One region of the Oceanisphaera avium genome, then DNA from elsewhere that is predicted to be linked to it. Evidence: predicted binding sites of a transcription regulator. Region 1 holds the regulator's gene; each other region holds the start of a gene.
The links. Region 1 encodes sigma-54, which starts transcription at its own class of promoters, with help from an activator protein. Its sites were predicted from a motif close to TGGCACNGTTTTNGCTT; they were not measured.
Positions count from the first base shown of each region.

Region 1 (4,564 bases):
ACCGTATAGAAGCTTAAACGCCGATTATGCTGAGCACTATGAGCCGCTCACCATGACCCTAATGGAAAAACCTGTTATCTTGCTTTACACCCCCAATGGTGAGCCGCAGTGGCGTCTCAGTGGCGACGAGGGCATGATTAACACCGATGACAACGCCGTATTAAATGGCAATGTCATCGGCAAGGGTTTACAAGCTCAGGCCGTGATCAAAACCCTGACCACTGAATACTTAGAACTGGATTTTATTAATAATCAGCTACGCTCAAATCGTGCGGTACAGCTGAGCAGCCCCACTTATCAGGCCCACGGCCAAGGGTTACTGGGACAGATTGATCAACAAACGGTGGAACTACTGCATGATACTCAGGCAACCTACACGACTCCTTAGCTTTGCGGCACTATTAGTGCTGAGCATGAGTACCACTCAAGCTAAAGAAGCCGATTATAAAGAGCCCGTCACCATAGATGCAGGCAGTCAATTGGTGGAGCTGGCCAACAATAAAGTGACCTTTACCGATAATGTTATCGTTAAACAAGGCACACTCGATGTGCGCGCCGCTAAATTAGTGGTAACCCGTAATGATAAAGGCTTGCAAACCATGACCGCGTACGGCTCACCTGCCACTTACTATCAAGTACTAGACAGCGGCCAGCCGGTAAACGCTCAGGCTAAACAGATTACCTATGACATTAAAACTCGCTCCATTACTTTGCTCAATAATGCACAATTAAAGCAAAACGATAACATAGTGACCGGCTATCGTATTCGCTATGACATCGACCGCGAGCAAATGGAGGCGCAAGGTCAAGGCAATCAAGGACGGGTAAAAACCGTATTTTTGCCTGAGCAATTGCAAGAGATGAATAATAAAGAGGCTAACCCTTAATCATGGCAACCCTGAAAGCTCGCGGTCTACAAAAAAGCTATAAAGGCCGCCAAGTGGTAGCAGATGTGAGCTTAACCGTTAACACCGGTCAAATTGTGGGCCTACTAGGCCCAAATGGTGCGGGTAAAACCACTTCTTTTTACATGATAGTGGGCTTAGTGCAGCGCGATGCTGGCCGCATTACCATTGACGATGAAGACATTAGCCACCAGCCTATGCATGTGCGCGCCCGCTCAGGTATTGGTTATTTACCTCAAGAGGCGTCTATTTTTCGCCGCTTAAGTGTGGCGGATAATATTATGGCGGTGCTACAAACCCGTAAAAATTTAACAGCCAATGAGCGCGAGCAAAAAATGGAACAGCTGCTCGAAGAGTTTAACATTGGCCATATTCGCCACAGCCAGGGCATGAGCTTATCGGGTGGGGAACGCCGACGAGTAGAAATTGCCCGCGCGTTAGCCGCCGATCCGCGCTTTATTTTATTGGACGAACCCTTTGCTGGGGTTGATCCCATTTCGGTGTTGGATATTAAGCAAATTATCTTGCACTTGCGTGATCGTGGCTTAGGGGTGTTGATTACTGACCATAACGTTCGAGAAACGCTTGATGTGTGTGAGCGCGCTTATATTGTTAGCCATGGCCATCGCATTGCCGCTGGCACCCCCGCAGAAATTCTCGCTAACGAACAGGTGAAAAAAGTCTATTTAGGCGAGCAATTTAGCCTGTAAGCATCCTCCTAGATGATGTTAAAACAGCCCTCCCCTGCAGTTGATAAGAAAGGACTTTTGGTTGCTATGAAAGGGTTTTTACAACTATGAAGCCAACTCTTCAATTACGTATGGGGCAACAACTCACTATGACCCCGCAGCTGCAACAAGCGATTCGTTTGTTGCAGCTGTCGAGTCTGGAGTTGCAGCAAGAAATTCAACTAGCACTGGAAAATAATCCGCTGTTAGAGCAAGAAGAAGCCGACGAGTCGGCGTTAGATGAAGAATTAGCGCCGCTCCCTAGCGCTCAAGACGAGCAAATGGCCACCGATAAAGCCATGGAGCAGCATCAACTATCTGATGAAATGCCCATGGATACCCAGTGGGACGATATTTATACCGCCTCTGCAGGTACGGCAGGCACCGGGGGAGTTCCTGAGGGATTAGAAGATACGCTTTATCAGGGTGAAACCACCGAGACTCTGCAAGATTATTTATTATGGCAAATGCAGCTTACGCCCTTTAGTGAGACCGACCAGGCCATTGCCTTAGCCATTATTGACGCGATTGATGACGCTGGGTATCTCAGCGTCGAGCTAGAAGATATCTTGGCCGCGGTCAATGGCGGTGACCAAGCCATAGAAGCCGACGAAGTGACGGCGGTTCTAAAGCGAATTCAGCATTTTGATCCACTGGGCGTAGGCGCGCGCAGCGTACAAGAGTGTTTGCGAATACAGTTACTGGCGCTTGAGCCCACGACCTTATGGCTCGACGAAGCGCTCTTGCTTATCGATGAACACATGGAGCTATTAGGTAATCGCGACTATCGTACCTTACAGCGCCTTACTCGGCTTAAAGAAGACGAGCTAAGAGATGTGTTAGCTTTAATCCAACAGCTAGAACCGCGCCCCGGTAATACCTTATTGCAGCATAACTCTGAATATGTCATTCCCGATGTATTAGTGACCAAACAACAAGGCATATGGAAAGCCGAGCTCAATTTAGAGACCTTGCCTAAGGTGCGATTAAACCAAACCTATGCCGCTATGGCACAAGGTAAGCAAGGCGCAGATGGCCAGTTTATTCGCCAACATACTCAAGATGCAAAGTGGTTTATCAAGAGTTTAGAAAGCAGAAATGAGACCTTACTCAAGGTTGCTAATTGTATTGTTGAACAACAACAGGCATTCTTTGAGTATGGTGCTGAGGCAATGAAGCCCATGGTACTCAACCAAGTCGCCGAAGTAGTAGAGATGCATGAGTCGACTATTTCTCGCGTTACTACTCAGAAATTTTTGCACTCTCCTAAAGGAGTGTTTGAGTTAAAGTATTTTTTCTCAAGCCACGTAGGCACCGAAAGTGGCGGTGAGTGTTCTTCCACTGCGATTCGCGCCTTTATTAAGAAACTCGTCGCGGCAGAGAACCCAGTAAAGCCATTGAGTGACAGTAAAATCGCTCAACTATTGGCCGAACAGGGGATACAAGTGGCCAGACGGACCATAGCCAAGTATCGTGAGTCACTGGCCATACCCCCTTCCAATCAGCGTAAACGCCTGCTGTAGGGCGAACCTAGAAGGAAGATCTTATGCAAATAAACTTGACCGGACATCATGTTGAAATCACTGAGTCATTACGTGATTATGTAAATAATAAATTCGCTAAACTCGAGCGCCATTTTGATAACATCACCATAGTGCATGTGGTGTTAACGCTAGAGAAGCTACAGCAAATTGCCGAAGCTAAAATTCATCTCAGCGGTGGTGAAATTTTTGCCACTTGTCAACAAGAAGACATGTACGCTGCCATCGACGGTTTGTTCGACAAACTCGATCGCCAAGTTATTAAACATAAAGAGAAGCTCAAGCAAAAATAACCATGGAAGTCGCCGATATTCTAAGCAGGGACTGCACGCGAAGTGCCGTCCCTTGCTCGAGCAAAAAAAGGGCGCTGGAAATTATCAGCGAGCTCGCCGCAGAACACCTCAACGTTAGCAGTCAACAATTGTTTGACTGCCTTTTAGCACGGGAAAAAATGGGCAGTACCGGTATTGGCAACGGCATTGCTATTCCTCATGGTCGTATTGGTGATGAAAACCAAGCCACCGCTGTGCTACTCACTTTTGCTGAGCCGGTGGAATTTGATGCCATCGATAATCAGCCCGTTAGTTTAGTGTTTGCCTTGCTCGTGCCTGAGCAAGAGTGTAAACAACACCTTAAAACCTTGTCATTGATTGCAGAAAAGCTCAGTGATAAGCAGATCTGTAAGCAGCTGCGCCAAGCTAAAAGCGACGACGAGCTCTATCAGATCATGATCTCTTCCTAAGGAGCCGATATGCAGCTGGTCATCGTCAGTGGTCGTTCTGGATCGGGTAAAACCGTGGCGTTACGGGTACTTGAGGATTTAGGCTATTACTGTGTCGATAATTTGCCAGTAGAGCTGCTCCCCCAGTTAGTTAAAATGCGCTTAAATAAGCCTGGCGAAGTGGCGGTGAGTATCGATGTGCGCAACCTCCCCGATAGCAGCGAAAAATTAGAAGCTTGTTTAAACGATGTCCGCGCGCTTGAGAGCGTGAATTTATCCAGTATCTTTATTGATGCCGATAATGCAGCGCTGATCCGCCGCTTTGGTGATACTCGCCGTCTCCACCCGCTGTCTCGCTTGAGCTTAACGCTCGATGAGGCCATTCGTGAAGAAACGCACTTATTGGCCCCCTTATCTTCTGAGGCTGACTTGCGTATTGATACCTCAGAGTTAAGTATTCATGACTTAAGCGAAATTATTCGCGCGCGCATTCTAGGTAAGAAAGAGCGCGAGCTAAATTGGGTATTTGAGTCTTTTGGCTATAAATTTGGTATCTCTCAAGATGCCGACTTCGTCTTTGATGCCCGCTTCTTGCCTAATCCCCACTGGATTGATGAACTTAGGCCTTTCAACGGCCGGGATGAACCGGTAGCTACCTATTTAAATAGC
Region 1 is NZ_CP021376.1:2,631,166-2,635,729, reverse strand. It holds gene lptC (LPS export ABC transporter periplasmic protein LptC) at 1-388, shown strand, start outside; gene lptA (lipopolysaccharide transport periplasmic protein LptA) at 357-887, shown strand; gene lptB (LPS export ABC transporter ATP-binding protein) at 890-1,615, shown strand; gene CBP12_RS12135 (RNA polymerase factor sigma-54) at 1,702-3,156, shown strand; gene hpf (ribosome hibernation promoting factor) at 3,180-3,467, shown strand; gene ptsN (PTS IIA-like nitrogen regulatory protein PtsN) at 3,470-3,916, shown strand; gene rapZ (RNase adapter RapZ) at 3,926-4,564, shown strand, end outside.

Region 2 (4,564 bases), 1.3 Mb from region 1:
ATCGGCCAAGAGGGCAGAATGCTTAAAAGAATTTTATTAATATTAACAGCCGCTTTTTCACGTATTAGCACTTTACTCGGGCTTGGCGCGCTGTTTCTCTTACTGCTCACCGCTACCACAGCGCAAGCACAATCTTTAGGTGGCAGTAGTGTGCACGATGAAATTCGCCGCTACGCAGAGCAGTACGTTAAAGATCTCGTCCCCTTGCAACCAGAAGATAAATTGTTGGTTCAAGCGGCTAGCATAGATACGCGCCTTGCCTTAACCGAATGTCTAGGACAGTTAACCGCTGATATTCGCGGTTCAGGAGATGTAAAGCGCAATACCCACGTGTATTTAAAGTGTCATGAAAACCCCGGCTGGGAGATTTTTGTGCCGGTGCGAGTTAAAATACTTAAGCCGGTAGTCACGGCGGCTGACCCTATTACACGCAATACTTTGTTACAGGCGCAGCACCTAAGCGTGGATTATCAAGATGAAGTGTTATTGCGCGGTGATATTTTTAGTGATCCTAGCGAGCTTATTGGCTCGCGTAGCAAACGAGACTTGCGCGCCGGACAACCTATTTTAAGCAGCCAATTATGTGTAGTGTGCAAAGGCGATAGAGTCAGCATTTTGGCCCAAACCGGTGGCTTAACTATTAAAACCGACGGCATCGCTAAAGAAGATGGCACTTTTAATGATAGTATTAGAGTCAGTAACGTGAACTCAGGCCGAGAGATCAGTGCGCGCATTATTAGCGCCGGCCAAGTACAAGTGCGACTATAAAGTTGGCTGCTAATTATTCCTAAAGTTATTAAAGTCCACGCCGATACCCTTGTACGCAGCAGCAAAATAGGACTTTCATATTATGGCTATCGACAAATTACCTTCAGGAGTTGGCACTAATGCCCCACTTCCTGCTAACAAATTTAAGCAAAACGTGAGCACAGACACCCCGAGCACGGCCGCACCCAGCACCAGCGTGGCTAAGCAAGACTCGGTTACTCTTACCTCCCAAGCAAAACACTTGAGCCAAGTGCAGCAATCTTTGGCAAATGCGCCAGCGCCAGACAATAGTGTTCGTCTTGAAGCGCTGAAAAAAGCCATTAACGAGGGCAGCTATCACGTAGACAGCGATCGACTGGCAGCCAATATCTCCCGTTTTGAACAGGATTTAGAAGGCCTCTAATATGTCGCTTGCTGCGCTATTAACTCAACAGAAATCCCAACTTGAGCTTTTGTTAGAGATCACTCAACAAGAGCTTGAGTTGATCGTAAAACGCCAAGCACTAGACTTACCCGCCTTAGCTGAGCGCAAACAGACACTGCTGATTAATATTCAAAATACCGATGCAGAGCTGGCAAGTCATGAAGAGCGCGAGCGTTTAACCACTGATTTTCAACCGCAAGTAGACAGTCTTCGTCAATTAGTCACTACCTGCCAAGAGCAAAGTGCGGTCGCCGAGCAATTACTTGAACAATCTCTAAATGGCGTGCGCCAGCTCGCTAATATTTTAAGCCGTCTGCACGAGCGCCAAAGCATGACTTACGATCAAAAAGGTCATACTAAAGGCATCAATAAAGGCAGCGGCTTTAAAGTGTAGTTTTACTGTTAAACGCTAAATTGAAAGATCCTGACTTTCGCCAGGATGACGGCTGTTTTTCGTCATACCGATACTGAATCAAGTTCTGCATGACGGCTCCGGTATCTCTCGTTCTTTATCGTCCAAGGCGCAGATTTTCATACAGTTTTAAATCTAGCTCTAACTCAGTAATGTACATATCGCCATCGGGATAACTGTTCACTACGCGCGCACCGCGCACCACACCGCGGCTACTGTTAGTGACAGGGCCATCTTGTAAAATATTGCTGTTAGTTACGCTAGAGCTAGAAGTTAATACCCCACTGAGTTGTTCGGTTAGCTCACGATAAGCGTCTAATTTAGAGGCGCGCATGGCGTGGAGTAATTTTTGCTGCGGATCTTGTGGCTGTTGCAAGCTAATAGGTGCATATCCTACAGCATACAAATGATTTTTAGCCGCCTTGGGGCCCCCCGTTGGCTGTTGGCTACAGGCAACTAATGGCCATAACAATAAAGCAATTAATAGCCCACGCTTATTTAGCATAACGGCTCCTATATTCAGGGGTAATTACTTGTACTTTTGGCTCTGGCCCTTGGGCTTTAACTAAACTGGCCACCAAATACTGTGGAATAAACTGCTGGGCGCTCCCAATCACGCTGTTATCGCCCATGGAAATTAAGCGCGCATTCACTAATTTACCACCAGAGGTATCACTAATGGTGCCGTGAACTAAATATTGAGCGCCAATGCGTGAGCTAAGTTGGCGATAATCGCGGCTCGTACTGAGATCGCCCTCAGGAGTAATGCGAATAAAAGGCAGCGTTTTAAAGTCCACTACCCGCAAGCCATATTGATTAAGTTGAAACATCATGGTCTCTGACAATAAGCGGCCAAATTCACTTTGTGTTTTATAATCTTCTTGATCCACAAAACCACTAACGGCGATGCCAGAGCCCGCATTTAATTGGTGACCACTGGATACTAAACGATAAGCCAATGCTGACATATGTTGCTGTAATTGCGTTTGCCCGCCCACTAAAGAAGGCCCAGCTTGAGGTAAATACGCACTGCGCGTACCCGCACTCATGCGCATCGGAATGCCATCTTGGCTATGACGAGGCGATACCTCAGGTGCAACTAATGGCCCTAAGGGTTTGCGATTAATATAATGAGCCGCATGATCATGGGGCAGATAATGATTATTAGCATCAAACTGCTGCTCTTCTGTATTGGTACAAGCACTTAGCCCTAGTACCATTAGCAGAATAAGAGATCTGGTCATCATGACTCCATAAAATAAAATGCCCACTTGGGCTAGCTGACTAAGGCTATCGGCCTAGCACTGGCAAACTTTACTGCTCGCCCGCATTTCCTAACCTAAGCGGCAAAAAAATGCCGTTTATTTCACTACGCTTTATTTATCATTAATAACGCGCTAGCCGCGGCTAGCAAAGGCTGAAGCGCTAAGAGTCATCTTGCTGACTATTTAATATTACTAGTAGGCAAGCTTTTTGCATAAACCTTGCCAACAATTGATTGCTGAGCCATATATCTTTTGCTCGCTGCTAACTAGGACGCTATCGTGTCAAAAAAAGCCCTGTTGCCCACATTAGTATTACTACTGCCGCTTGCGTTTAGCGCGCAGGCTGACTGGTATCAAGCAGAAGGCTCGGCGCCCCTTGGCCAAGGAATAGAAATGGCGCGCCAGCAAGCCATGGAGCAAGCTCTTACCGACGCCCTACTTCAAGCAGGCGCCTCGGTGGCGACGGTACAGTCCGTTACTAATGGGGCGCTTTCTGGCCAGCGACTGGATATTGCCGCTCAAGGTGAGCTAATGGATTATGTAGTGACTAATGAGCGCCGCTCACAAGGACGGTTATGGCTGACCTTGCGCGCCGATATTTGGCCCAACCCTCAGCAAGTACAAGCCCAGTGCGCTAGCCGTTATCGCCCTGGCATTAGCCTAACGCCCTTTGCGCTGCAATATCCTGAGCAAGGCCGATTTGGGCAAATTTATGAACTGGGACACGCGAGCAGCCAACGCTTAGCCCAGCATTTGGCGAATAGCGTCAACTTAATGACTCAACTTGATCATCAATTATTAACCGACTCTCACCTACCGCGCAGCCAAGGCCTACGTAAAGGCAGTGATGTACTGGCTAATAAACAACAATCGCGCCTGCTGCTCAGTGGGGTGATCAATGACATTAGTATGGAAGATGGCAACTGGTTAGCTTGGCAAAAAAAACGCCAAGTGCGCCAATTTTCAATCACCATTCACTTAGAAGACAGCTTCACCGGCGAGCGCTTAATTTCGCAGCAATATCATATTGAAGCGCCGTGGACCTTTAAAAAGCATGACAAGGTCAATGTGGCACAACAAAGCTTTTGGCAATCTTCTTATGGCGTCGCCGCCGACCAACTATTACAACGTATTGCCCGCGATATAGTAAAAGCACAATCGTGCATGAAAGCGATAGCGCATATTTTGCAGCAATCTGATGAAGGGATTTTAATGGACTTAGGCCGCCAAGCCGGCATTCAGCCAGGCGATCGATTTACACTGATTCACCGGCGCCAGTTACAGCCGGGCTTTTATAGCGAAACCTCGTCTAAAGCGCAATTTGTGGTACAACAAAGTCATACCGATTACAGCATATTGGCACCCGCCGATGCCGCGGCTCGCCAAATTCGTATTACGCCTGGCGACATGCTGACCTCGGTAAAATAATAGTTAGCGCCCAGCCCTTTGCCGTTATGCTGATACTGAATCGAGTTCAGCATGACGTAGATTAAGTACCGGTAAGACGACTAACTATCAGCCGTAAGCTATCAGGAAAAACACCGCCAGCCCTTTGCCGTCATCATGACGCACGTCAGGATCTCGGTTTAATCTATAGACCTTAAACATCAAAGCGAGATACGGTCGCCGCCATGCTGATACTGAATCGAGTTCAGCATGACGTAGATTCAATACCGGTAAGACGACTAACTATCA
Region 2 is NZ_CP021376.1:1,312,975-1,317,538, forward strand. It holds gene flgA (flagellar basal body P-ring formation chaperone FlgA) at 19-768, shown strand; gene flgM (flagellar biosynthesis anti-sigma factor FlgM) at 851-1,171, shown strand; gene flgN (flagellar export chaperone FlgN) at 1,173-1,586, shown strand; gene CBP12_RS06010 (LPP20 family lipoprotein) at 1,702-2,109, opposite strand; gene CBP12_RS06015 (FlgO family outer membrane protein) at 2,099-2,851, opposite strand; gene CBP12_RS06020 (flagellar assembly protein T N-terminal domain-containing protein) at 3,149-4,297, shown strand.
Region 2: a site for sigma-54 is predicted at 3,078-3,094, ahead of CBP12_RS06015 (FlgO family outer membrane protein). Genes of this name have one in related genera too.

Region 3 (4,564 bases), 1.3 Mb from region 1:
AGTTCATCTCATACACGCGCTGCGCTTGAATAAGGTTCACTAATTCTTCGGTCACGTTAACGTTAGAGGTTTCTAACATGCCCTGCTTAATGGTGCCGTAACCATCAGCACCGGCAATGCCTTGCATCGCAGCACCACTGGACTGGGTTTCTAAATACAAGTTTTCACCCTTTGGCTGTAAACCCGCAGGGTTAGCAAAGTCGGTAATAATTAACTGACCAATGATTTGGGCCTCGGCTTGGCCGGCCATTTGCACCGAGACTTCACCGTTAGTCCCTACACTAATGCTTTGCGCGTTCTCAGGAATTTGCATTTCTGGCTGTAGCGGATAACCGTTACCTGGAGTAACAATCACGCCCTCTTCGTTCAGCGCAAACTGACCATTTCGGGTATAACTGGTGGTGCCATCGGGTAGCAATACTTCAAAAAAGCCACGGCCATCAATCATCACATCCAGCGCGTTATCTGTGGTTTGCACGCTACCTTGGGTAAAGGTTTTTTGCGTAGCAACCACTTTACTACCGGCACCTAACATTAAGCCGGAGGGTAAGTTGGTATCGGCTGAGGCTCGGCCACCGGGCTGGTGAATATTTTGATAGAGCAAGTCTTCAAAAATCGCTCGGCCTTTTTTAAAGCCCACGGTGCTGGCGTTCGCTAAGTTATTTGAGGTGACCGAAATATTGGTCTGCTGAGCGTCTAAACCGGTTTTACTGATCCATAATGCTGGGTTCATTACATTCTCCTTTAGATGCGCAGCAGCTGAGCATGGGCTTTATCGTTTTCTTCTGCATGACTCATCATTTTTAATTGGGTTTCAAAGCGGCGTTGCAAATCAATTAAGTGGGTCATTTCTGATACGGGATTGACGTTACTGCCCTCCAGCGCGCCGGCAATTAATTGCACTTGAGCCGAAGCTGCCTCAACTTGTCCGTCTTTACGGCGAAATAAGCCATCTTGGCCTTTTTCAATCTCGGCATTATTAGGCAACACGGTTTTAATGCGCTGTAGCTCTTCACCGCCATCGGTGGGTTCCCCTTCAAGGCGCGCAAAGATAGTACCGTCTTTATTTATTTCCATTTTCTCTAATGGCAGCGGCAAAATAATCGCGCCACCATTATCATCTAATACGTTTAAACCGGTGCTGGTTTGCAAGCGGCCATCAGGAGCCACCTGCAAGTTACCAAAACGGGTATAAGCTTCACTGCCATCTTTAGATTCCACCGCCAGCCAACCTTCTCCTGCCACGGCAACGTCAAGATCTCGACCTGTGGTTTGAATGGGTCCGGTGGCAAAATTTTGCCCAGGGCGCTCTGTCATGGCAAACACGCGCGTTGGCGCACCTTCACCAAACGCTTGCATGGCGCGCGCTTGCTCCATGTCGGCTTTAAAGCCGGTGGTATTGGCATTGGCCAAGTTATTAGAGCGCACGGCCACGCTGTGCATGTTCTCTTTGGCGCCAGACATGGCGATATAAAGCAATTTATCCATTTCAGCTCCGTCGACCTTGGTCGAATAAGTACTGATTAATACTGGGCCAACAGGCTAGCCAGCGAATTGTTTAAATACAATGCAAGAAAGGTGCCACAAAATGTAAGAAGTAAGGTGTGAAGCGTGAGGAGAGGAAAACAAATGCTGAGCTGGGTAGCACTATACTGTAGCTGGCATCTCGAACTCTGTAGCTGGCATCTCGAACTCGCTGTCATCCTGATACCGGGTCGTAGCTCGGCATGACGAAGCTTCGGGATCTCGCTTTATTGTTTAATACACTAACACCAGATCCTGACGTGCGTCAGGATGACAACAAGAACGTAGCAGATTCAGCAGCCGTCATACCGGACCTGCTCCGGTATCTTGCACTTAGCATTTTTTCTTTAAACCTAAAGGCGAGATCCTGACGTGCGTCAGGATGACAACAAGAACATAGCAGATTCAGCAGCCGTCATACCGGACCTGCTCCGGTATCTTGCACTTAGCATTTTTTCTTTAAACCTAAGGGCGAGATCCTGACGTGCGTCAGGATGACAACAAGAACATAGCAGATTCAGCAGCCGTCATACCGGACCTGCTCCGGTATCTTGCACTTAGCATTTTTTCTTTAAACCTAAAGGCGAGATCCTGACGTGCGTCAGGATGACGGCAAAAGCAGAGCAAATCCTAGAGCCGTCATGCGAACAACAACTCAGTATCAGGATGAGGGCAATAAAAAAAACCGCTCTTTGTAAGAGCGGTGTTAGAGTTTTCTTATAGCTTAAAGCTTCGAGCTATGCCTTAACGGATCTGCAGTATGGTCTGTTGCAGTGTACTGTTCACTTCTAGCGCCCGCGAGTTAGCTTGGAAGTTACGCTGCGCGGTAATTAAATCGACCAGCTCGGAGGTTAAGTCGGTGTTAGATTGCTCTAACGCCGCCACACTTACCTTACCGAAAATACCAGTATTAGGCTGGCCGGTAACTGCCTCGCCCGATAACAAAGATTGGCGCCATTGGGTATCACCAATTTGCGTTAAGCCCTGCTCGTTAGGAAAGCGCGCCATGGCCACTATGCCTAAATTTTCTGTAGAGCCATTACTGTAAGTGGCTTGTACTAACCCATCCGGGCCCACATCCACCTTAGTTAAACGCCCTACTGTAGTACCGTCTTGGCGAGACTCAGTGATCTCAAAGGCACCGGAGTTAAGCGTGGCATCAGGGATCTTAATGTTTATCTTTTGACCTGCGTCTGAACCATTAGTAAAACCTAAAGCAACCGTCTCAAACTCTGTAGGTAATGGAGCAGTTAATACGCCGCTGTTATCAAAGGTTAAATCCAAGGTATCACTGGCAGGCGTACCACCTTGTTTCATTTGTCCATCAACTGCCACCCGCATTTCCCATTGGTTGCCAGTGATAGCAGGAACAACATTCGGATTAGGACCAATCTTAGTGAAATACTGAGTGAGCGTATGTGTATCACCCATAGAGTCATAAATCGTCATCGAAGTGGACGAGGTATAGGTCGCGGAGTCTTCGCGATCAAAAGGGGTCGCGACTCGGTCCATGGCATTAGCTTTTACCGGCAAGTTAACGCTGGTGCGAGCTTCTGCAGTTTGCTGCGGCTGGCCGGCTTTATCTGGTATGCGCAGCGGCTGTGTGCTATTAATGCCTAAGCCAGCAGGGGAGCCGTCGCTGTTCGCTTTATAGGTTTGTAAAAAGTGCCCTTGAGAGTTAGTTACAAAGCCTTCGTTATTTAAGCGAAATGCGCCAGCTCGAGTAAAGGTACGATCCAGTGAGCCAATTTCGTTAGACACCACAAAGAAGCCACTGCCGTTAATCGCCATATCGAGCGAGTTATCGGTAAATTGCAGTGCGCCTTGGTGAAACTGCTGCGATACGGCGGCGGTTTGTACACCACTACCGGTTTGAGTTTTGGCGTTAGCAAAAATAGAGTTGGCATAGACATCAGCAAACTCGGCGCGCGACTCTTTAAAACCGATGGTGTTAACGTTAGCGATGTTATTTGCAGTAACGTCGAGGTCTTTTTGGGCTGCGTTAACGCCGCTTAGGGCAATATTAAAAGACATAGTTGTGCTCCTTACGCCGCTTTACGGCCAGCAATTTCAAGTACTTGGTTCAAAGGAACACCCCCTAAACCAGATAAATTAACCAAAGTCGGACTATTAGCACTACCCAAAGTGACGCTATCTACCCGGCCAAAGGCCAATGCATTAAGATCTTCACGCTTATCATTCACTAAGCCGCTGATCTTAATTTTGTAGCGCCCTGCTACTGCAGGCTCGCCATTTTCTTGTAAACCATCCCACGTAAAAGGCACGTTGCCTCGCTGTGGCCCCTCTAGCGCAATTGAGCGCACTAACTGACCTTGTTCATTTTCAATGCGCACTAATACGTTATTAGCGCCCTCGCCCGTTACTGCCACGCCGTCTACCGGCTCTGCTTGATCCCAATAAGCAATGTTACTGGGTAGCAATACTTTTTGGCCCACTAGACTTGAGGCCTGCAGCGCTTGGCTAGAAGTCATTACCTCACTTAAGCCAGATAACTGCTCACCCATTTTACTAATGCCATCGGCACTGGTAAAAGCGGTCATTTGGGCAATCATGTCGGAGTTATCCGCCGGTTTAAAGGGGTCTTGATAGGCCAACTGTTGCGTCATTAGGGCAAAAAAGTCTTCTTGCCCTAATTGCGCACGACTGGGATCTTTAGCTTTTTCTGCAGGGCTTTGTTCGCCCGGCCATTTCATGCCATCTAGATAATCTTGGTTAATTTGCATGGCTTATTACCCCTTACCAAGACGCAGTGTTTGCTGCAGCATCTGCTTAGCGGCATCTGCTACTTGCACGTTAGTTTGATAATTACGTGAGGCACTGAGCATGTCGGTCATTTCTTCCACTACATTCACATTTGGCTTATAAATAAAGCCCTCGGCATCTGCCATAGGATGATCGGGATGAAATTCTTTAAGTAAGGGCTTATCCGTTTCGACGATGCCCATCACCTTTACGCCGACACTTTCTTGACGATCTGAAAGCGCCTGGTTTAAGTCGGCGGCAAATACCGGTTTACGCG
Region 3 is NZ_CP021376.1:1,304,608-1,309,171, forward strand. It holds gene flgG (flagellar basal-body rod protein FlgG) at 1-733, opposite strand, end outside; gene flgF (flagellar basal-body rod protein FlgF) at 745-1,488, opposite strand; gene flgE (flagellar hook protein FlgE) at 2,269-3,558, opposite strand; gene CBP12_RS05970 (flagellar hook assembly protein FlgD) at 3,570-4,268, opposite strand; gene flgC (flagellar basal body rod protein FlgC) at 4,275-4,564, opposite strand, start outside.
Region 3: a site for sigma-54 is predicted at 1,568-1,584, ahead of flgF (flagellar basal-body rod protein FlgF). Genes of this name have one in related genera too.